DNA from 2 places in the Streptomyces sp. LMG1-1-1.1 genome. Region 2 is predicted to be linked to the other one. Evidence: riboswitches for the same ligand, from Rfam matches in the RefSeq annotation. Region 2 holds a riboswitch; the other holds the start of a gene.
The links. A riboswitch is a leader RNA that binds a small molecule or an ion and turns the genes downstream of it on or off. The one in region 2 is predicted to bind glycine.

Region 1 (11,015 bases), on a different contig from region 2:
GGGGCTAGACGCCGTTGTCTGCCGGGGTGGAGCAGAAAGGCTGAGCATGGAACGGGGCACCGCGCTCACTGTCCAGTGTGCGCGGTGCCCCGGAGCTTTCGTACGAACAAAAGCGTACGAAATTACTTCAGGCCGGGGTACAGCGGGTGCTTGTCCGCCAGGGCGGTCACCCGGGCCTTGAGCGCCTCGGCCTTGTCGGCGTCGAAGCCCGGCTTCAGGGTCTCCGCGATGATGTCGCCGACCTCGGTGAAGTCGTCCGCCTGGAAACCGCGGGTCGCGAGCGCCGGCGTACCGATGCGCAGACCGGAGGTGACCATCGGCGGGCGCGGGTCGTTCGGAACGGCGTTCCGGTTGACCGTGATGCCGACCTCGTGGAGACGGTCCTCGGCCTGCTGGCCGTCCAGCTCGCTGTCGCGCAGGTCGACGAGGAGCAGGTGCACGTCCGTGCCGCCGGACAGGACCGAGACACCGTGGGCGGTGACGTCGTCCTGGACCAGGCGCTCGGCGATGATGCGGGCGCCGTCCAGGGTGCGCTGCTGGCGCTCCTTGAACTCCTCCGAGGCCGCGACCTTGAAGGAGACGGCCTTGGCCGCGATCACGTGCTCCAGCGGGCCGCCCTGGAAGCCGGGGAAGACCGAGGAGTTCAGCTTCTTCGCGAACTCCTTCTTCGCCAGGATGATGCCGCCGCGGGGGCCGCCGAGCGTCTTGTGCGTGGTGGAGGTCACCACGTCCGCGTACTCGACCGGGTTCGGGTGCAGACCGGCCGCGACCAGGCCCGCGAAGTGGGCCATGTCGACCCACAGGTAGGCCTCGACCTCGTCGGCGATCCGGCGGAACTCCGCGAAATCCAGCTGGCGCGGGTAGGCGGACCAGCCCGCGATGATCACCTTCGGGCGGTGCTCCTTGGCGAGGCGCTCGACCTCGGCCATGTCGACCAGACCGGCCTCGTCCACGTGGTACGCGACCACGTTGAACTGCTTGCCCGAGAAGTTCAGGCGCATGCCGTGGGTCAGGTGACCGCCGTGCGCCAGGTCCAGACCCAGGATCGTGTCGCCGGGCTGGGCGATGGCGAAGAGGGCGGCCTGGTTCGCGGAGGCGCCGGAGTGCGGCTGGACGTTGGCGTACTCGGCGCCGAACAGGTCCTTGATCCGGTCGATCGCGATCTGCTCGGCCACGTCGACGTGCTCGCAGCCGCCGTAGTAGCGGCGGCCCGGGTAGCCCTCGGCGTACTTGTTGGTGAGGACGGAGCCCTGGGCCTCCATGACGGCGACCGGAGCGAAGTTCTCCGACGCGATCATCTCGAGGGTGGACTGCTGACGGCGGAGCTCGGCGTCGACGGCGGCGGCGACGTCGGGGTCCAGCTCGTGGAGGGGAGTGTTCAGAAGCGACATGAATCGATCCCTAGGGGGTCTCGGTTAGCCGGCGGTGAAGGCGGTGTACTCGTCGGCGGAGAGCAGGTCCTTCGGCTCACCGTCGAGGCGCACCTTGAACAGCCAGCCGCCCTCGAACGGGGCGGTGTTCACCAGCGCCGGGTCGTCGACGACGTCCTGGTTCACCGCGACGACCTCGCCGGTCACCGGGGAGTACAGGTCGCTGACGGACTTGGTCGACTCCAGCTCACCGCAGTCCTCGCCCGCGGTCACGGTGCTGCCGACCTCGGGAAGCTGCACGTACACGATGTCGCCGAGCGCGTTCGCCGCGTGCTCGGTGATGCCGACGGTGGCGACGCCGTCAACGGCGTCCGTCAGCCACTCGTGCTCCTTGCTGTAGCGGAGCTGCTGGGGGTTGCTCATGGCCTGATTCTCCTGGATCGGGGGAGTGCTGATGTACGTGGGTCTTGCGGGGTGAGACGCCGGGTGAGACGACTGCGTCACTTCTGGCGCTTGTAGAACGGCAGAGCCACGACCTCGTAGGGCTCGTGGGTACCGCGGATGTCCACACCTACACCCGCGGTGCCGGGAGCCGCGTGCGCCGCGTCGACGTACGCGATGGCGATCGGCTTGCCGAGGGTCGGGGACGGGGCGCCCGAGGTGATCTCGCCGACGACCTCGCCGCCGGAGACGACCGAGAAGCCCGCGCGCGGGACGCGGCGGCCCTCGGCGATCAGGCCGACCAGCTTGCGCGGCGGCGCGGTCTCGGCGCGCTCGGCGGCGGCCTCCAGCGCCTTGCGGCCGACGAAGTCGCCGGGCTTCTCGAACTTCACGACCCGGCCGAGGCCCGCGTCGAAGGGGGTGAGGGCGGTGGTCAGCTCGTGGCCGTACAGCGGCATGCCCGCCTCCAGGCGGAGCGTGTCACGGCAGGACAGGCCGCAGGGGATCAGGCCGACGCCCGCGCCCGCCTCGGTCAGCGCCTTCCAGACGCCCTCCGCGTGCTCCGGCTTCAGGAACAGCTCGAAGCCGTCCTCGCCGGTGTAGCCGGTACGGGCGATCAGCGCGGGCACGCCCGCGACCGTGCCGGGCAGGCCGGCGTAGTACTTCAGGCCGTCCAGGTCGGCGTCCGTGATCGACTTCAGGATGCCGGGGGACTCCGGGCCCTGGACCGCGATCAGGGCGTACGCGTCACGGTCGTCGCGCACCTCGGCGTCGAAGCCCTCCGCGCGGGCCACGAGCGCGTCCAGGACGATCTGCGCGTTGGAGGCGTTGGCGACGACCATGTAGGGAGAGGACCCGGCCTCGGTCTCGGCGAGGCGGTAGACGATCAGGTCGTCGAGGATGCCGCCGTCCTCCTGGCAGATCATCGTGTAGCGCGCGCGGCCGACGCCGATCGTGGAGATGTTGCCGACCAGGGCGTAGTCGAGCAGTTCCGCGGCCTGCGGGCCGGTGACCGTGATCTCGCCCATGTGGGAGAGGTCGAAGAGGCCGGCCTTCGTGCGGACGGCGTTGTGCTCGTCGCGCTCGCTGGCGTACCGCAGCGGCATGTCCCAGCCCGCGAAGTCGGTCATGGTCGCGCCCAGCGAACGATGCAGGGCATCGAGGGCGGTCAGACGGGGGGCAGTGCTCATGGGGTGGCTCCCGGGTCCCAAGGGCGTGATCGGTGACGAAACACATGACGGGCGAGGACGTCCTCCCCATCTGTCATGGAACCTGAGAGGTTCACCGAGAGCATCTCGTCACCGAGAGATCGGCTTGCACCTTGGGTGGGGACACGGCACGGTGTCCCGCTTTTCAGATCTGCCTCATCCGCGCGGTACGGGGCCTGAGAGATTCAAGGGAGGGTCTTGCTCCTTCGGCGTCCGGACGCCGTCGGCGGCCCGGAACTCTCCCGCGCGGATTCGAGCGGCCGGTATGCGATTGTGTGGCGACTGTGCGCGCCTGGCGCGCACATCATTGCATGCGGTGTCGGCGGGGCAAATCGCTTGTGTCTCATTACCGTTTCTTTACACTTCGTGGGCAAGGGTCTCCTCAGGTCTCCTGAGACCCGACAGGGGGGAGCGCGATGAGGATCGAGCACACCGGCGCGTACGCGACCGGCACCGGCATACCGGCCCAGCGGGCCCGCGCCAGGACCCGCCGCCGCGGACGGATCCTGCGCGACCTCCGCGAGCGCGGCGACCGCGGCCCCCGCGCCCTCGTCTTCGCCGCCGGCGACCTCGTCGTCGTCTCCGGGCTGCCCGGCAGCGGCAAGTCCACCCTCATGAAGCGGGCCGCCGAGGGCCACGGCATCGACTCCCAGGACGCCCGCGAGCGCTGGGAGCTCCGTATGCCCCGCCTCCTGCCGTACGCCGTCTACCGCCCCCTCGTCCGCCTCGCGCACTACGCCGGGCTCCGCCGCGTCCTGCGCTCCGGCGCGAGCGCGATCGTCCACGACTGCGGCACCCAGTCCTGGGTGCGCGGCTGGCTCGCCCGCGAGGCCCGCCGCCGGGGCAGCGCCCTGCACCTGGTCCTCCTCGACGTGACCCCGGACACGGCGCGGGCCGGGCAGGACGCCCGGGGCCGCGGCGTATCCGTCTACGCCTTCGCCCGGCACCGGCGGGCCGTCGGCCGGCTGCTGCGGGCCGCCGAGTCCGGCAGCCTCCCGCCCGGCTGCGCCTCCGTCACCCTCCTCGACCGCGCCGCCGCCGACACCCTCCGCCGCATCTCCTTCCGCGACGCCGCCTGACCGCGGCGGGGGACCCGTACCCTCCCTTTTGGCCACGGCGGCGCCGGGGCGGCGTTAGGGTGCTGCCGGGCGGCCGGTGCGGCAGGCCGTGCGAGAAGGGGAAACGCGACCGTGGACGTGACGTGGCCGGGCAACGAGCTCGAAGAGGTCCTTGCCGCCTCACTCGGCAACCCCGCGGCCGGAGGCCGGCTCGTCGAGGTGCTGGGCCGCAGCCAGGTCTGGGTGCCCCTGCCGAACGGCGGCGGCCCCGACAGCCCCGACCTCGACCTCGCCACCATGGAGATCGACGGCGCGGCCTACGTCCCCGTCTTCAGCTCCGAACAGCAGTTCCTCGCCTGTGTCGGTGACCACATGTCGTTCGCCGTCGCCCCCGCCCGCGACTTCGCCCGCGGCCTGCCCCCGCAGCTCGGCATCGCCCTGAACCCGGGCGGCGCCGCCGGGGTCCCGCTGCCCCCGCCCGCCGTCGCCGAGCTCTGCCGCACCGGCCGCACCCCGCTCGACGGCCCCGCCACCGGCGGCCGCGTCCGGCTCTTCGAGCCCGACTGGCAGGACGACCCGGTCGACTTCCTCGCCGCGGCCTCCGCCGAGTTCGAGGCCACCGGCGTCGTCACCAGCGCCCGCCGCGCGCTCGCCAGCGTCGAGGGCACCGAACCCGCCCTCTTCATCGGCGTCCAGCTCGCCCACTGGGAGGGCGCCGACCGCAACGCGCCCCTGGACGCCCTCGGCCGCGCGCTCGGCCGGGTCGAGGTCGCCTGGCCGGTCAACCTCATCCTGCTCGACATGGCGCAGGACCCGGTCGGCGACTGGATGCTGGAGCGGGTGCGCCCGTTCTACCAGCGCGCCGCCGTGTGAGCGGCCCCCTGTTTAAGCTGAACTGACCGGTGAGCCGAACCGACTCGGCAGCGGCACGGAAGCCGCGCGGACATGGTGGACGGAATGAGGGGCGGGGACCCATGGTGAGCGCGTCAGGCACCGCTGCGGCCGGCGAGGTCGAGCGCATGCTGCGCGAGGTGGCACCCGGACGCTACGACGCGTACGAGCAGTTGCTGCACGCCCTCGCCGACGGCGAACTCTGGATGCTGCTCTGGCACGGTTCGCCCGGCTCCTCCGACGCCCAGTACGGGAACATGGAGGTCGACGGCTTCGGCTACGCGCCCTGCGTCACCTCCCCCCAGGAACTCGCCGCCTCCGGCTGGAACCGCGCCCACGAGCTCGTCACCGGCCGCGACATCGCACGCGCCCTCTACCCCGACCGCTGGGGCGTCTGGCTGAATCCGCACGCCCCCGGCGGCGGCGTCGGCATCCCCTGGGCCGACCTGCGCCGGATCGCCACCGGTCTCGACCGCATGCCGGCCGGACCGCTCCGCGTCTCCGAGCCGACCCTGGAGATCCCGCAGTTCTACGCCCTGCTCACGCAGAACGCGCACCGCACCCCGGCGGTCCGGGCGCTGCGCCGCGGCTGGGTGCAGCCCGCGCTCGGCTCCCCGTACCTCGCCATCGGTCTCGACCTGTACGACACCTCGGCGGCGGCCGTCGACACGGTCCGCTCGATGATGCGCCAGTCGATCGGCTCCGTACCCGATGGGCTGCCCGTCTCGACGGTCGCCCTCTCCGACGCGTACGACCCGGTGGCGCTCTGGCTGCGGGCGAACGCGCGCCCGTTCTACGACCGCGAGGCGCACGCCGGTCGCGGTTCCGCCGCCGTTCCGGGGTACGGGTACCCGCCGTCGGCGCCGTCCGCATACTGAGACACCTCATTTCCCTCCGTACGCCCCAGAGGTCCCGCCGGACCTCGTCGGGGCCCTTCTTTCGCCCCAATTGAGGAGCTCAAAAGCCACGTTGGGCGACATGCCCGATTGTGGCGAAGAGGACCCGAGATGGTCCGCTCACGTGATCACGACGTCCGGATAACGGAAGTCGCAGCACCGCATCACGTTTGAGCAAACATTCCTCGTCAGGGCTGGCGGGTGATCACAAGCGCACTGAAGACTCCCCGGAACACCGGGTGTTCGGCTCCTTTCGAGCAGATGCCCAGCATTTTGTTCCACCGAGCCGCTACCCGCGGCGGGCAAGGGCCGGCTACCGGCGGCCGAGAGGGGTCCTCACCACGATGACGGCACCACTGCACGAGACGAGTGCGGGCGAGGCGACCGCCACCGTCGACGGCGCGCCCGACGCACCCGGCACCCCGGACGCCCCCGGCACCACCGCCAAGGCGATCGAGGGCCGCTCGCCCTGGAAGATCGCCTGGACCCGCCTCAAGCGCGACAAGCTCGCCCTCGCCGGCGCCTTCGTCGTCGGCTTCCTCGTCCTGGTCGCGATCTTCGCCCCGGTCATCGTCAGCCTCCTCGGCCACCCGCCGGACGAGTTCCACGAGGACCAGATCGACCCGCTCTTCGGCACCCCGATCGGCTCCTGGGGCGGCGCCAGCTCCGACTTCCTCTTCGGCGTCGAGCCCGTCAACGGCCGCGACGTCTTCAGCCGCATCGTCTACGGCGCCCGGATCTCGCTGCTCGTCGCCTTCCTGGCGGCGGTCTTCGCCGTGGCCCTCGGCACCGTGCTCGGCATCATCGCCGGCTACTTCGGTGGCTGGATCGACGCGGCCCTCAGCCGGGTCATGGACGTCATGCTCGCCTTCCCGCAGCTGCTCTTCACGATCGCCCTGGTCTCGGTGCTGCCGAACCAGTTCCTCGGACTCGACGGCTCGGGCGTCCGCATCGCCGCCCTGGTGCTCGTGATCGGCTTCTTCGGCTGGCCGTACGTGGGCCGCATCGTCCGCGGCCAGACCCTCTCGCTGCGCAACCGCGAGTACGTCGAGGCCGCCCAGAGCCTGGGCGCCGGCCGCTTCTACATCCTGCGCCGCGAGCTGCTGCCCAACCTGATCGCGCCGATCACGGTCTACGCGACCCTCATGATTCCCACCAACATCCTCACCGAAGCGGCGCTCAGCTTCCTCGGCGCGGGTGTGAAGCCTCCCACCGCTTCCTGGGGGCAGATGCTGTCGACGGCCATCACGACCTACGAAGCGGACCCCCTCTTCATGGTGATCCCCGGCCTCGCGATCTTCATCACCGTCCTGGCGTTCAACCTCTTCGGCGACGGCGTGCGTGACGCGCTCGACCCGAAGGGCTCCCGCTGACCGTTCGCCGACGACACGCAAGACCCGCCCCTGCCGCTGCCGACAGGAGGCCCATCCCCACTCGGCGGACCGCCGTAACGGCCGCCACTATCCCGGAGGTTGTTGGACCCATGCTGAAGAGCTCCCAGCGCAGAATCGCCGCGGGCGCGCTGCTTGCCGCGGCCACGATGGTCGCCGCCACGGCTTGTGGTGGCGGTGCCAAGTCCGGTGACGGCGGCAACGGCAAGACCAGCGCGGCCGGCTTCAACGCCGCCGTGAACAAGGTCGCCAGCCCCTCCACCAAGAAGGGCGGCGAGCTGAAGTTCATCGGCTCGCAGGAGGCCGACTCGTGGGACCCGCAGCGCGGTTACTACGGCTTCGTGTGGGACTTCCAGCGCTACTACACGCGCCAGCTCGTCACCTTCAAGGCCGAGCCGGGCTCCGCCTCGACCGAGCTCGTCCCGGACCTCGCCACCGACGCCGGCAAGATCTCGGCGGACGGCCTCACCTACACCTTCACGCTGAAGGACGGGGTGACCTGGGAGGACGGCAAGCCGATCACCTCCAAGGACATCAAGTACGGCATCGAGCGCGTCTGGGCCCAGGACGTCATCTCCGGCGGCCCGATCTACCTCCAGCAGGTCCTCGACCCCAAGAGCGAGTACAAGGGTCCCTACAAGGACACCTCCGCGGACAAGCTCGGCCTGAAGGCCATCGAGACCCCGGACGACAAGACCATCATCTTCAAGCTGCCGGTCGCCAACGGCGACTTCCTGCAGATGCTGGCCATGCCCGCCGCCTCCCCGGTCCGCCAGGACAAGGACACCAAGGCCAAGTACGGACTGAACGTCTTCTCCTCCGGCCCGTACAAGTGGCAGTCGTACACGCCGAACAAGTCCATGAAGCTGGTCCGCAACGACAAGTGGGACCAGAAGACGGACAACGTCCGCAAGGCGCTTCCGGACACCATCAGCGTCACGTTCACCACGAACGCCGACGACATGGACAACCGCCTGATCGAGGGCGAGTACGACCTCGACATCAACGCGACCGGTGTCGGCGCCTCCGCCCGCCAGAAGGTTCTCCAGCAGCACAAGGAGAACGCGGACAACCCGCAGACGGGCTTCATCCGCTACGCGGTCTTCCCGCAGACGGTCATCCCGAACATCGAGTGCCGCAAGGCGATCATCTACGCCGCCGACTCGAAGTCCCTCCAGACCGCCCGTGGTGGCCCGCAGGCCGGTGGCGACATCGCCTCCAACATGCTTCCGCCGGGGCTGAAGGGTGCCGACCCGAAGGCCGACCCGTACGGCAAGCTCGGTGGCGCGCCGGACCTGGCCAAGGCCAAGGAAGCGCTCGCGAAGTGCGGCAAGCCGAACGGCTTCAAGACCACGATCGCGGTCCGCAACAACAAGAAGATCGAGATCGCGACCGCCGAGTCCCTCCAGCAGTCGCTGAAGGCCGTCGGCATCGAGGCCGAGATCGACCAGTTCGACGGCGCCCAGACGTCCGGCATCATCGGTTCGCCGAAGGTCGTCAAGGACAAGGGCTACGGCATCATCATCATGGGCTGGGGCGCCGACTTCCCGACCGGCCAGGGCTTCCTCCAGCCGCTGACGGACGGCCGCTTCATCCTGCAGAGCGGTAACAACAACTTCTCCGAGCTGAACGACCCGGCCGTCAACGGCCTGTTCGACCAGGCGCTGAAGGAGACCGACCCCGACAAGGCCGGCGAGCTCTACAAGCAGATCAACGCGAAGGTGTCGGAGGCCGCGGTCTACCTGCCCTTCACCCACGAGAAGAACATCATCTGGCGCAGCTCCCGGCTGACCAACGTCTACACGGCGGACGCCTACAACGGCCGCTACGACTACGCGTCGCTCGGCGTCGTCAAGTAATCCGACCCGCTCCACCGGCGCACCACCCGCCGCCAGGTCCGAAGGGCAGGTGATGGCCGTGGGCGGCGGCCGGGGACCCCGATCGGGTTCCCCGGCCGCCGACCGGCCGACCGCATGCTTGCATACATAGTCCGACGGCTCTTCGCAGTCGTCGCGATGCTGCTCGTCGTCACGCTCGTGACGCTCAGCATCTTCTTCCTCATCCCCAAGATGACCGGCAGCGACCCTGCCGCGATGTTCGTCGGCAAGCAGGCGGATCCGGCTTCCATCGAGGCCGTCCGGCAGAAGCTGGGCCTGGACGAGCCGATCCTGGTGCAGTTCTGGCACTTCGTCTCCGGCATCTTCGTCGGCCGGGACTACACCGGCGGCGGCGACACGATCCACTGCGCCGCGCCGTGCTTCGGCTACTCGTTCCGCACCGAGCAGGACGTCTCGGCGATGCTCGTCGACGCCTTCCCGGTCACCCTGTCCATGGTCATCGGCGCCGCCGTGCTGTGGCTGGTTCTCGGCGTCTCCACGGGCGTGGTCTCCGCGCTCAAGCGGGGCACGATCGTCGACCGCGCGGCGATGATCACCGCGCTGGCCGGCGTCTCGCTCCCCATCTTCTTCACGGCCATGCTGGCGATGCTCGTCTTCCGCACCCAGCTGGGCTGGCTCAACGCCACGTACATACCGATCACCGAGTCCTTCGGCGGCTGGTTCGGCGGCCTGCTCCTGCCCTGGGTCACCCTCGCCTTCCTGTACGCGGCGATGTACGCGCGGCTCACCCGCGCCACCATGCTGGAGGTCCTCGGCGAGGACTACATCCGCACCGCCCGGGCCAAGGGTCTGCCGGAGTCCGTCGTGCTCGGCAAGCACGCCATGCGCTCCACCATGACCCCGATCCTGACCATCTTCGGCATGGACCTCGGCGCCCTCGTCGGCGGCGCGATCCTGACGGAGACCGCGTTCAGCCTGCACGGCCTCGGCGGCCTCGCCATCAAGGGCGTGAGCGAGCGCGACCTGCCGCTGATCCTGGCCGTCACCCTCATCACCGCCGCGTGCGTCGTCATCGCGAACCTCGTGGTGGACCTGCTGTACGCGGTGATCGACCCCCGAGTGAGGCTCGCATGACGGACAAGCTGACGAAGACGGGCGCGGCGGTGGGCGAACCCGTCGCCACCGGCTCCGCCCCCTCCGACGCCTTCCTCGACGTCCGCGACCTGAAGATCCACTTCCCGACCGACGACGGTCTGGTCAAGTCGGTCGACGGCCTCAGCTTCCAGCTGGAGAAGGGCAAGACCCTCGGCATCGTGGGCGAGTCCGGCTCCGGCAAGTCGGTCACCTCGCTCGGCATCATGGGCCTGCACACGGTCGGCCAGTACGGCCGCCAGAAGGCGCGGATCTCCGGCGAGATCTGGCTCAACGGCCGCGAGCTGCTCTCAGCGGACCCGGACGAGGTCCGCCGGATGCGCGGCCGCGAGATGGCGATGATCTTCCAGGACCCGCTGTCCGCGATGCACCCGTACTACTCGGTCGGCCACCAGATCGTGGAGGCGTACCGCGTCCACAACAACGTCGACAAGAAGACGGCGAAGAAGCGGGCCGTCGAACTCCTCGACCGGGTCGGCATCCCCGAGCCCGCCAAGCGGTTCGACAACTACCCGCACGAGTTCTCCGGCGGCATGCGCCAGCGCGCGATGATCGCCATGGCGCTCGTCAACAACCCGGAACTGCTCATCGCCGACGAGCCGACCACCGCGCTCGACGTCACCGTGCAGGCCCAGATCCTCGACCTGATGCGGGACCTCCAGAAGGAGTTCGGCTCCGCGGTCGTCATCATCACCCACGACCTCGGCGTCGTCGCCGAGCTCGCCGACGACATCCTCGTCATGTACGGCGGGCGCTGCGTCGAGCGCGGC
Region 2 (11,015 bases):
AACGCCCGCTCTTCCGCGATGAGGTCGGCGGTGACATTCCGGGCACTCAGGGCGCGTCGTCTGTTGACCCCGCCGGGGCTGCCCGCATAGGTTTCGGAGAACCATCAACCTCAAGTACGGGTGGAGGGTTTACCCCCGATCCGTATGCGACACAGACCTCCGCGGGAATGCCGCGACAGGAGGACGCGTCCATGCCGGTGTGTACGAGGTGCGGTCACCGCAACACGGCCGACAGCCGCTTCTGCTCCCACTGCGGCACGCCGCTGCGGGGCGGGGTCGCCGCCGAGCGCGCGTCGGAGACGACGTCCACGATCTCCATCTCGGGCCTCGAGGCGTACGACGCCGAGGTCACCGGCCAGACGCAGCTGCCGTCGCTCTCTCCCGAGGCGCTGGCGGCCGTGGAGGCGCTGCCCCTGGGCTCCGCGCTCCTCGTGGTGCGCCGGGGACCGAACTCCGGCAGCCGCTTCCTCCTCGACGGCGAGCTGACCACGGCCGGCCGTCACCCGCAGAGCGACATCTTCCTGGACGACTTCACGGTCTCCAGGCGCCACGTCGAGTTCCGCCGGGCGCAGGACGGCAGCTTCACCGTCGCCGACGTCGGCAGCCTCAACGGCACGTACGTCAACCGTGAGCCGATCGACTCGGTCGTTCTGTCCAACGGCGACGAGGTGCAGATCGGCAAGTACCGGCTGGTCTTCTACTCGAGCCAGCGAGGCGTGTGACGCCTCGGAGAAGCCCTTCAGGGAAGGTCCATGCTGCGAACACCGACGGGCGGTGCCGGATCCGGCACCGCCACCGCGGGCGACCGGCTGGTCAGCATCGGCACGGTGCTGAACCAGCTGCGCGACGAATTTCCCGAAGTGACGATCTCCAAGATCCGGTTCCTGGAGGCCGAGGGGCTGGTCGAGCCCCGGCGGACGGCCTCCGGATACCGGAAGTTCAGCCCGCAGGACGTGGAGCGGCTCGCCCTGATCCTGCGGATGCAGCGGGACCACTACCTTCCGCTGAAGGTCATCCGTGAGCACCTCGACGCCCTCGCCCGCGGGGAGCAGATCAAGCTCCCGGCGCCCGGGCGCCGACGGGATCTCGTCGAGGGTGCCTGGGAGCCGGACGCGGAGCCGCCGACCGCCGCGCGGATCGGACGGGCCGAGCTGATCGCCGCGGCCGAGGTGACCGAGACCGAGCTCGCCGAGTGGGAGTCGTACGGCCTGATCGCCGAGACGGACGGCGGAGGCTACGACGCGGAGAGCGTGACGGTCGCGAGACTCGTAGCGGATCTGGGGAGATTCGGTCTGGAGCCCCGCCATCTGCGGGCGATGAAGGCCGCCGCCGATCGGGAGGCCGGGCTCATCGAACAGGTGGTCGCGCCCCTGCGCCGGCACCGGAATCCGCAGACCAGGGCCCATGCCGAGGCCACCGCGCAGGAGCTCGCCGCGCAGTCCGTACGGCTGCACGCGGCCTTGGTGCAGACGGCTCTGGGCATCCGGCCGCAGTGACGTCGGGAGGGCCCGACTATCCAAACCGGTCGGGCACGTCCTAGGGTTGCTGTGTGAACGAGCTCGACGTTGTGGGTGTCCGGGTGGAAATGCCCTCCAACCAGCCGATCGTGCTCCTGCGTGAAGTGGGAGGCGATCGGTACCTCCCCATCTGGATCGGACCGGGTGAGGCGACCGCGATCGCCTTCGCCCAGCAGGGGATGGCGCCGCCGCGGCCGCTGACGCACGACCTGTTCAAGGACGTGCTGGAGGCCGTGGGCCAGGAGCTCACCCAGGTCCGCATCACGGATCTGCGTGACGGGGTCTTCTACGCCGAGCTGGTCTTCGCCAGCGGCGTCGAGGTGAGCGCGCGCCCGTCCGACGCGATAGCGCTGGCGCTGCGGACCGGTACGCCGATCTTCGGCAGTGACGGTGTGCTGGACGACGCCGGCATCGCGATTCCGGATGAGCAGGAGGACGAGGTGGAGAAGTTCCGCGAGTTCCTCGACCAGATCTCACCGGAGGACTTCGGGACCAACAGCCAGTGAGGCGCGACGCCGCGGCCGGAGGCCGTTCGCGGGGTGCCGTCAGAGCATTCGAGTAGCCTTTCCCCGGTGAGAGATTAGGGAAACCACTCTCAGGGTGATTATCACTCGGCGTGCCGAGTGTGGCGATCGTTGACGCACCCCTGGTGACTGCCTACCTTCGTGTGGGCAGGTCAAGGACGGAGGGTCGGCGTGATGAGCAGCGCGGACGGTACGGCAGGTAGCTCGCTCGGACGGGTGTCCGGGGAGAGCGGTCCGTATCCGCTTCACGGCAGTGTGGGCGACTTCGGGACGGATGCGAACGCCGGCGCGGCGGAAGAGGCGGTCGGCTATCGCGGACCGACGGCCTGCGCGGCCGCCGGGATCACCTATCGGCAGTTGGACTACTGGGCGCGCACCGGGCTCGTGGAGCCGAGCGTGCGGCCCGCCTACGGGTCGGGGACGCAGCGGCTGTACAGCTTCCGCGACGTCGTCGTGCTGAAGATCGTCAAGCGCTTCCTCGACACCGGGGTGGCGCTGCAGAACATCAGGGCCGCGGTGCAGCACCTGCGTGCCCGTGGCTTCCGCGATCTGGAGCGGATGACGCTCATGAGCGACGGGGCCACGGTCTACGAGTGCTCCTCGCCGGACGAGGTCGTCGACCTGCTCCAGGGCGGGCAGGGCGTCTTCGGGATCGCCGTCGGGGTGGTGTGGCGGGACGTCGAGGCGGCGCTCTCGCAGCTGCACGGGGAGCGCGTCGACACGGGCGAGACGCTCGTCGGGAACAACCCGGGTGACGAGCTCGCCAGGCGGCGGCGCGACAAGGCCGTCTGAGCGGGCCCCTGGCCGTCGCGGCCCCGCCGATGCGGTGCGGGGCCGTTGTCAGTGGCGTAAGGCAGCATCGGAACCGTGAGAGCCGCGCCGACGATCCTGCATCTCGACATGGATGCGTTCTTCGCCGCCGCCGAGCAGGCGGCGAAACCCAGCCTGCGCGGAAAGCCCGTCGTGGTCGGCGGTCTCGGGCCGCGGGGCGTCGTCGCTACGGCCTCCTACGAGGCGCGGCGCTTCGGGGTGCATTCGGCGATGCCGATGGGGCAGGCGCGGCGGCTCGCGCCGAACGCCGCCTATCTGGTGCCGCGGTTCGCCTTCTACCGGTCGATCAGCGAGCAGGTGATGGAGCTGCTGGGCCGGCTGTCGCCGCTCGTGGAGCCGCTCAGCCTGGACGAGGCGTTCGTCGACCTGGAGGCCGGGGGCGTCGCCGACGACAGTGCGAGCGCGCGGGCGGCGGGGGAGAGGCTGCGGGTCGACATCCTGGCGACGACGGGGCTGACGGGGTCCGTGGGGCTCGCGGGGTCGAAGATGATCGCGAAGATCGCGTCCGAGGAGGCCAAGCCGAACGGGCTCGTGCTCATCGAGCCCGGCACCGAGAGGGATCTGCTCGGGCCGCGGTCGGTGCGCATCCTGCCCGGGGTCGGGCCCGCGACCGGGGAGCACCTGCGGCGGGCCGGCATGACCACCGTGTCCGATCTCGCGGAGGCCGGCGAGGACGAGCTCGTACGGCTCCTGGGGCGGGCGCACGGGGCCTCGCTGTACCGGATGGCCCAGGGGTACGACGACCGGCCCGTGGTGGCCGAGCGGGACGCGAAGTCGGTGTCGGTCGAGGACACGTTCGACGTGGACCTGCACGACCGGGTGCGGATCAGGGTCGAGGTGGACCGGCTCGCCGACCGGTGCGTGGGGCGGCTGCGGGCTTCCGGGCACTCGGGGCGGACCATCGTCCTCAAGGTGCGGCGGTACGACTTCTCGACGCTCACCCGGTCCGAGACGCTGCGGGGGCCCACGGACGACCCCGGCGTCGTACGGGAGGCCGTGGGGCGGCTCCTGGAGGCCGTGGACACGACCGGGGGCGTGCGGCTGCTCGGGGTGGGGGTGAGCGGGCTCGCTGACTACACGCAGGAGGACCTGTTCGCGCAGGCGGGCGCGGGCGCGTCCTCGGGTTCGGGTGAAGGCCCGGCTGGGGGGTCCGATGCGGGGGAGGGGGAGGAAGGGGCTGCGGCCGCCTCCGGGGCCGCTGGGGCCCCTGTGGCGGACGTGCGGGACGTGCGGGGCGCCGAGGCTGAGGGAGGTCCTGCCGGGCCCGTGGAGAGGCACTGGGCGCCCGGGCGTGACGTACGGCACGCGGTGTACGGAGCCGGGTGGGTGCAGGGGAGTGGGGTCGGGCGGGTCACCGTCCGGTTCGAGGAGCCGGGGTCGGCGGCGCCGGGGCGGGTCCGGACGTTCGCCGTGGACGACCCGGACCTGGAGGAGGGGGAGCCGCTGCCGTTGGTGGGGTGAGGGCGCCTGGGGTCGGGTGGGGCGGGGGCGGCGCGCCTGGGGCCGGTAGCGGGCGGCGATGACGGGAAGCGCGGGCTGGTAGCCGGCAGCCGGCAGCCGGCAGCGGGCGGCGGCGGGGGCGCGTGCGTGGCGACGGGCGGTGGCGGGAGCCTGCGCCGGTAGCCGGTAGCCGGTAGCCGGTGGCCGGTGGCCGGTGGCCGGTGGCCGGTGGCCGGTGGCCGGTGGCCGGTGGCCGGTAACGGGCGGCGGGCGGAGACGGCGGGGACGCGTGCGCTGGCGCCGGGCGGTAGCCGGTAGCGGGCGGAGGCGGCGGGGCCCACCCGCGCCGCCTGCGCGGGCGGGAGCGGGTGGGCGGGGTGGTGCGGTTGGGCGTGGGCCTCTCAGGGCGGGACGGCTGGTGTCAGGGGCCGTCCTGGCCGGCGAGGCGGCCGAAGTCGGTGTCGGGGTAGTCGGCGGGCGCCGGGGGCAGGGTGAGGCTGTAGTGGCGATAGAGCTGGAGTTCCTGCTCCGGGGAGAGGTGGCGGCCTACGCCGAAGTCGGGGGCGTCCTTGATGAGTGCCCGTTCGTAGGGGATGTGGAGGCCGTCGGCGAGGAGATCGCTGGGCTCCAGAGGGACGAAGGCGTCCCTGCTGAAGAGGCCGGTGCGGACGGCGGCCCATTCCGGGATGCCGGTCGCGTCGTCGAGGTACACCTCGTCCACGGTGCCGATCTTGTGTCCGTTCCGGTCGAACGCCTTGCGGCCGATCAGGCTGCGCGGATCGATGTCGGTCTGCACGGTCCCTCCAACTGGTCGCAACTGCTCTACACCCCTACGAAAGTGCACAACTGGGATGTCGGCCACTTGAGCGAAGGAAGCCACAACCGCGCTGGTAGGCTGGCTGTGGCTGTCGACCCTGTGCGGGAGAGTCCCCCGGAGAAACCTTCCGGAGGGCGCCGAAGGAGCAAATCCTCCCCGGAATCTCTCAGGCCCCTGTACCGCGCGGACGAGGTCACTCTGGAAAGCAGAGCGGTGCCCCCGGCGGCACGCGCTCTCACCGACGGTGAAAGCCGGCGTGCCCTCAGGCGTGCCGGTGAAACTCTCAGGTTGAGATGACAGAGGGGGAGGCCGTCCGGGTACCCGCGCCGTGGTGCCCCTCGCAGGTCGTGACGACCAGGAGGCCTCCGTACATGACCGCCAACCGCACTCCGCTCTCCGAGCTCGAACAGGGCATCCCGTTCGAGCAGCGGCACATCGGGCCCGACGCCGAGGCGCGCGCCAAGATGCTCGCCCAGGTCGGTTACGGCTCGCTCGACGAACTCACCGCCGCCGCGGTGCCGGACGTGATCAAGAACGCCGAGGCGCTGGGGCTGCCCGCCGCCCGCACCGAGGCCGAGGTCCTCGCCGAGCTGCGCACGCTCGCCGACCGCAACCAGGTCCTAGCCCCGATGATCGGCCTCGGCTACTACGGCACCTTCACCCCGCCGGTCATCCTGCGGAACGTCATGGAGAACCCGGCCTGGTACACGGCGTACACGCCGTACCAGCCGGAGATCTCCCAGGGTCGCCTCGAAGCCCTGCTGAACTTCCAGACCATGGTCGCCGACCTGACCGGTCTGCCCACCTCCGGCGCCTCCCTCCTCGACGAGGGCACCGCCGCCGCCGAGGCCATGGCGCTGTCCCGCCGTGTCGGCAAGGTCAAGAACGGCGTCTTCCTCATCGACGCCGACGCCCTGCCGCAGACGATCGCCGTCATCGAGACCCGCGCCGAGCCGACCGGTGTCGAGGTCGTCGTCGCCGACCTGAGCGAGGGCATCCCCGCCGAGGTCGCCGAGCGCGGTGTCTTCGGTGTGCTCCTCCAGTACCCGGGCGCCTCCGGTGCCGTCCGCGACATCAAGCCGCTGATCGACGCCGCCCACGAGCTCGGCGCGATCGTGACCGTCGCCGCCGACCTGCTCGCGCTCACGCTGCTCACCTCGCCCGGTGAGCTCGGGGCCGACATCGCCGTCGGAACGACGCAGCGCTTCGGCGTGCCGATGGGCTTCGGCGGTCCGCACGCCGGCTACATGGCCGTCCAGGACAAGCACGCCCGCTCCCTGCCCGGCCGTCTGGTGGGCGTCTCCGTCGACGCCGACGGCAACCGCGCGTACCGCCTGGCCCTGCAGACCCGCGAGCAGCACATCCGCCGCGAGAAGGCCACCAGCAACATCTGTACCGCTCAGGTGCTGCTCGCCGTCATGGCCGGCATGTACGCCGTCTACCACGGCCCGGACGGCCTGAAGCAGATCGCGCAGCGCACGCACCGCTACGCCGCCATCCTCGCCGCGGGTCTGACCGCCGGGGGCGTCGAGCTCACCCAGGGCGCCTTCTTCGACACCCTCACCGCCCGCGTCCCGGGCAAGGCCGACGAGGTCGTCGCCGCCGCCCGCGAGGCCGGCGTGAACCTCCACCGCGTCGACGGCGACCTCGTGTCGATCTCGTGCGACGAGACCACCGGGCGCGAGCAGCTCGCCGCCGTGTGGGGCGCCTTCGGCGTCACCGCCGACATCGAGGCCCTGGACCTCGTCGTCGAGGACACGCTGCCCGCCGGGCTGCTGCGCTCCGACGCGTACCTGACCCACCCGGTCTTCCACGCGCACCGCTCCGAGACCTCGATGCTGCGCTACCTGCGCAAGCTCGCGGACCGCGACTACGCGCTGGACCGCGGCATGATCCCGCTCGGCTCCTGCACGATGAAGCTGAACGCCACGACCGAGATGGAGCCGGTGACCTGGCCCGAGTTCGGCCAGATCCACCCCTTCGCCCCGATCGAGCAGGCGCAGGGCTACGTCACGCTCATCACCGAGCTCGAGGAGCGCCTCGCCGAGGTCACCGGCTACGACAAGGTGTCGATCCAGCCGAACGCCGGTTCGCAGGGCGAGCTGGCCGGCCTGCTCGCCGTCCGCGCGTACCACCGCGCCAACGGCGACCTCCAGCGCACGGTCTGCCTCATCCCGTCCTCCGCGCACGGCACCAACGCCGCCTCCGCGGTGATGGCCGGCATGAAGGTCGTCGTCGTGAAGACCGCCGACGACGGCGAGGTCGACGTCGAGGACCTGCGGGCCAAGATCGCGCAGTACCGCGACGAGCTGTCGGTGCTGATGATCACCTACCCGTCCACGCACGGTGTGTTCGAGGAGCACGTCGCCGACATCTGCGCCGAGGTCCACGAGGCCGGCGGCCAGGTGTACGTCGACGGTGCCAACCTGAACGCGCTGGTCGGTCTGGCCAAGCCGGGCAAGTTCGGCGGCGACGTCTCGCACCTGAACCTGCACAAGACCTTCTGCATCCCGCACGGCGGCGGCGGCCCCGGCGTCGGCCCGGTCGGCGTCCGCGCCCACCTCGCCCCGTACCTGCCGAACCACCCGCTCCAGCCCACCGCGGGCCCGGAGACCGGCGTCGGCCCGATCTCGGCCGCCCCGTGGGGCTCCGCGGGCATCCTGCCGATCTCGTGGTCGTACGTGCGCCTGATGGGCGGCGAGGGCCTCAAGCGCGCCACCCAGGTCGCGGTCCTCGCGGCGAACTACATCGCCAAGCGCCTCGAGCCGCACTTCCCGGTGCTCTACACCGGCCCGGCCGGTCTGGTCGCCCACGAGTGCATCGTGGACCTGCGCCCGCTGTCGAAGGCGACCGGCGTCACCGTCGACGACATCGCGAAGCGCCTCATCGACTACGGCTTCCACGCGCCGACGATGTCCTTCCCGGTGGCCGGCACGCTGATGATCGAGCCGACCGAGTCCGAGGACCTCACCGAGCTCGACCGCTTCTGCGACACGATGATCGCGATCCGCGGCGAGATCGAGAAGGTCGCCGCGGGCCAGTGGCCCGCCGACGACAACCCGCTGCACAACGCGCCGCACACCGCGGCCGCGCTGGGCGGCGAGTGGAACCACGCCTACACCCGTGACGAGGCCGTCTTCCCGGCCGGCGTCTCGGCCGCCGACAAGTACTGGCCGCCGGTGCGCCGCATCGACGGCGCCTTCGGCGACCGGAACCTGGTCTGCTCGTGCCCGCCGATGGACGAGTACGACAACTGAGCACGAGCCGAGGGCCGGTTCGGAGGATCTCCTCCGGGCCGGCCCTCGGCGTTCTCCCTCGAACGGTGCCGCCGCCCCCTCAGGCGGCGGTGGTCACCTGGCCCGCGGTCAGCGCCCGGTGGGGGGCGATGATCTGCCCGTTCGGCAGCAGTTCACCGGTGTCCTCGAAGAGCAGGACGCCGTTGCACAGCAGGCTCCAGCCCTGCTCCGGGTGGTGTGCCATCAGTCGGGCCGCCTCCCTGTCGGCGGAGTCGGCGGTCGGACAGGCAGGCTGGTGCTGGCACATGGGTGGGTTCTCTCGCTGCGTCGTAGTGGATGTCCTGCGGCTCTTCGCGCTCATCGCCGCCCCCGTCGGTCGGTTCGGTTCCGATCCCAGTCTTGCCCCACGGACGGTCATCCGCAGGTATTTCGCGGCAGCTCGTCCTCTCCGGGGAAGACGCGTCACCCGCAGGGGCGGTTCAGGTCAACTGCACCGTCTCTTCGGGTGGTTCGGGGTGGTCCGAGCGGGCTAGTCCGTACGGGAGGGGTGTTCGGGCGCTCCGTTCGGGCGTGCGGCTCGGGCAGCAGTGCGCCCCGTGACCCGGCCGGGTCACGGGGCGGGGCGGCGCGTGCGGTGGATCAGGCGGGCGCCGCCGAGCCCAGGAGGGGCGGCGGCGCGAGACGCGTACTGAGCACGGGCAGGAGATCGGCGACCTGGTAGGCCTGGTGGGCCGCGATCCCCGGCGGTGCGGGGGCGAGCGGCACCATCAGGTCGGCGGCGGCCGGGGCGACGGCGGTGCCTTCGGAGTCCGGGCCGGCGTGCAGCCAGAGGGTCAGCATGTAGAGCTCCGGTACGGAGAGCAGCCTCGGCTCGTACGCGACGGGCAGCGCCTCGGCCTGGAGCAGGGCCCGTTCCGTGGCGGTGACGTACGGCCCCTCGAAGAAGTGCGAGAACGTCCAGCCGTCCGGGGTGAGCATGGTGTCCGCGGCGGCGATCGCCCGGTCCCCGTGCCGGATCAGGAAACGCCAGCCGGCGAGCCGGGTGCGGGGCGCGGTCCCGGGTGCCCCGGTGACGCCGAGGACGTGCACGGGCAGCGGGTGTTCGGGGCTCAGTGGTCCCTGCGCGGCCCGGAGGGCGGGCGTTCGGGCCTCGCGGACGGCGGTCGGTGAGCCGAGGGCCGCGAGGACACTGCGGAGGGCCGGCGCAGGGGCCGGGGAGGGTCGGAGCATGGTGGGTCGCCTCTCACTCAGGAGACACGGTGATGCGTGGGCAGGTACGACGGCGCTGTCGGCGGCGGGGCCAGAGAGGGGCCATGAGGCCATGGCCGGGCGCCAACACTCTGCCTCGTCCGCGGAGTTTATACGACACGTGTTCACACAGTGTTTCCGCTAGACGTCGCCGATATTCCTGACAAGGCGTCATCAGGCCGTATTCAAGGCGAGTTGAAGCGGAATCGTGACCTTCCCGGCGCTCTCACCTGCGATTCCCGCGCGGCATCGGACGGCCGAATTCCGACCCCGTCCGACTTCGAGAAACCCGGCAATAGGACATTGGTATATGTCGATTGTTCCATGACCTCGGGATGTGCCGGTGGAGCACTCGGTCCAGCCTATCGTCCGACGGCTCACTTCCGCAGGCGTTGTGGATCAGCGGGGTGGGCATCATCGTCCGTGACACGCGGCCGTCGACGGCGGCTGCCCGCTCGGGGAGGGACGCTTCGATGGGGGAGAAGGTCGTGGCCGACGGGTTCGGCCCGTCCGACCGGCAGCAGTACCGGAGAAAGCTCCAGCAGTGCCTGGCGGGACTCGCGAGACTGCTGGCGGAGAAGAGGTTCGACCGCCCGCGCAATCTCATGGGCGTGGAGATCGAACTCAATCTCGCCGGTCCCGACGGACTGCCCCGCATGCTGAACGCACCCGTTCTGGAAAAGATCGCGAGCGCCGATTTCCAGACCGAACTCGGATTGTTCAACCTCGAAGTGAACATCGCCCCCCACCAGCTGGGCGGGCGCGTATTCGACCGGCTCGCGGAAGAGATCGGCACCGGCCTCGGATATGCCGACCGCAAGGCCGCCGAACTCGACGCGGGCGTCGTCATGATCGGCATACTGCCCACGCTCGCGCAGAGCGACCTCGTCTTCGAGAACCTGTCGGCCGCCGACCGCTACACGCTCCTCAACGACCAGATCCTCGCCGCCCGCGGCGAGGACTTCACGCTGGACATCCACGGCGTCGAACGCCTCCTCTGCACCTCGGAGTCGATCGTGCCGGAAGCGGCCTGCACCTCGGTGCAGCTCCACCTCCAGGTGACGCCCGCCCGGTTCGCCGCCGTGTGGAACGCGGCGCAGGCGGTGTCGGGCGTCCAGATCGCGCTCGGCGCCAACGCGCCCTTCGTCTTCGGCCGCGAGCTGTGGCGCGAGTCCCGGCCACCGCTCTTCCTGCAGGCCACCGACACCCGGCCGCCCGAGCTCCAGTCCCAGGGCGTCCGGCCGCGCACCTGGTTCGGGGAGCGGTGGGTGGACTCGGTGTACGACCTCTTCGAGGAGAACGTCCGCTACTTCCCCGCCCTGCTGCCCCTCTGCGACGAGGAGGAACCGCTCCTCGTCCTCGACGGGGGCGGGGTGCCGCGCCTCCAGGAACTCGTCCTGCA

Region 1: linked by a shared signal. The riboswitch ahead of gcvT (glycine cleavage system aminomethyltransferase GcvT) and the one ahead of gcvP (aminomethyl-transferring glycine dehydrogenase) in region 2 are both predicted to bind glycine.

What each region holds. Positions count from the first base shown of each region.
Region 1 covers NZ_JBFPNH010000020.1:47,272-58,286, forward strand. Annotated here, with positions in the region: gene glyA (serine hydroxymethyltransferase) at 123-1,391, opposite strand; gene gcvH (glycine cleavage system protein GcvH) at 1,416-1,793, opposite strand; gene gcvT (glycine cleavage system aminomethyltransferase GcvT) at 1,871-3,001, opposite strand; glycine riboswitch at 3,062-3,173, opposite strand; glycine riboswitch at 3,175-3,274, opposite strand; gene MRBLMG1_RS10285 (AAA family ATPase) at 3,436-4,098, shown strand; gene MRBLMG1_RS10290 (enhanced serine sensitivity protein SseB) at 4,210-4,950, shown strand; gene MRBLMG1_RS10295 (enhanced serine sensitivity protein SseB C-terminal domain-containing protein) at 5,055-5,846, shown strand; gene MRBLMG1_RS10300 (ABC transporter permease) at 6,209-7,237, shown strand; gene MRBLMG1_RS10305 (ABC transporter substrate-binding protein) at 7,348-9,114, shown strand; gene MRBLMG1_RS10310 (ABC transporter permease) at 9,229-10,227, shown strand; gene MRBLMG1_RS10315 (ABC transporter ATP-binding protein) at 10,224-11,015, shown strand, end outside.
Region 2 covers NZ_JBFPNH010000072.1:6,050-17,064, forward strand. Annotated here, with positions in the region: gene MRBLMG1_RS33325 (FHA domain-containing protein) at 1-722, shown strand, start outside; gene MRBLMG1_RS33330 (MerR family transcriptional regulator) at 753-1,496, shown strand; gene MRBLMG1_RS33335 (bifunctional nuclease family protein) at 1,550-2,023, shown strand; gene MRBLMG1_RS33340 (MerR family transcriptional regulator) at 2,216-2,833, shown strand; gene MRBLMG1_RS33345 (DNA polymerase IV) at 2,909-4,333, shown strand; gene MRBLMG1_RS33350 (PRC-barrel domain-containing protein) at 4,734-5,108, opposite strand; glycine riboswitch at 5,222-5,321, shown strand; gene gcvP (aminomethyl-transferring glycine dehydrogenase) at 5,501-8,386, shown strand; gene MRBLMG1_RS33360 (DUF5999 family protein) at 8,466-8,672, opposite strand; gene MRBLMG1_RS33365 (hypothetical protein) at 9,005-9,595, opposite strand; gene MRBLMG1_RS33370 (glutamate--cysteine ligase) at 10,087-11,015, shown strand, end outside.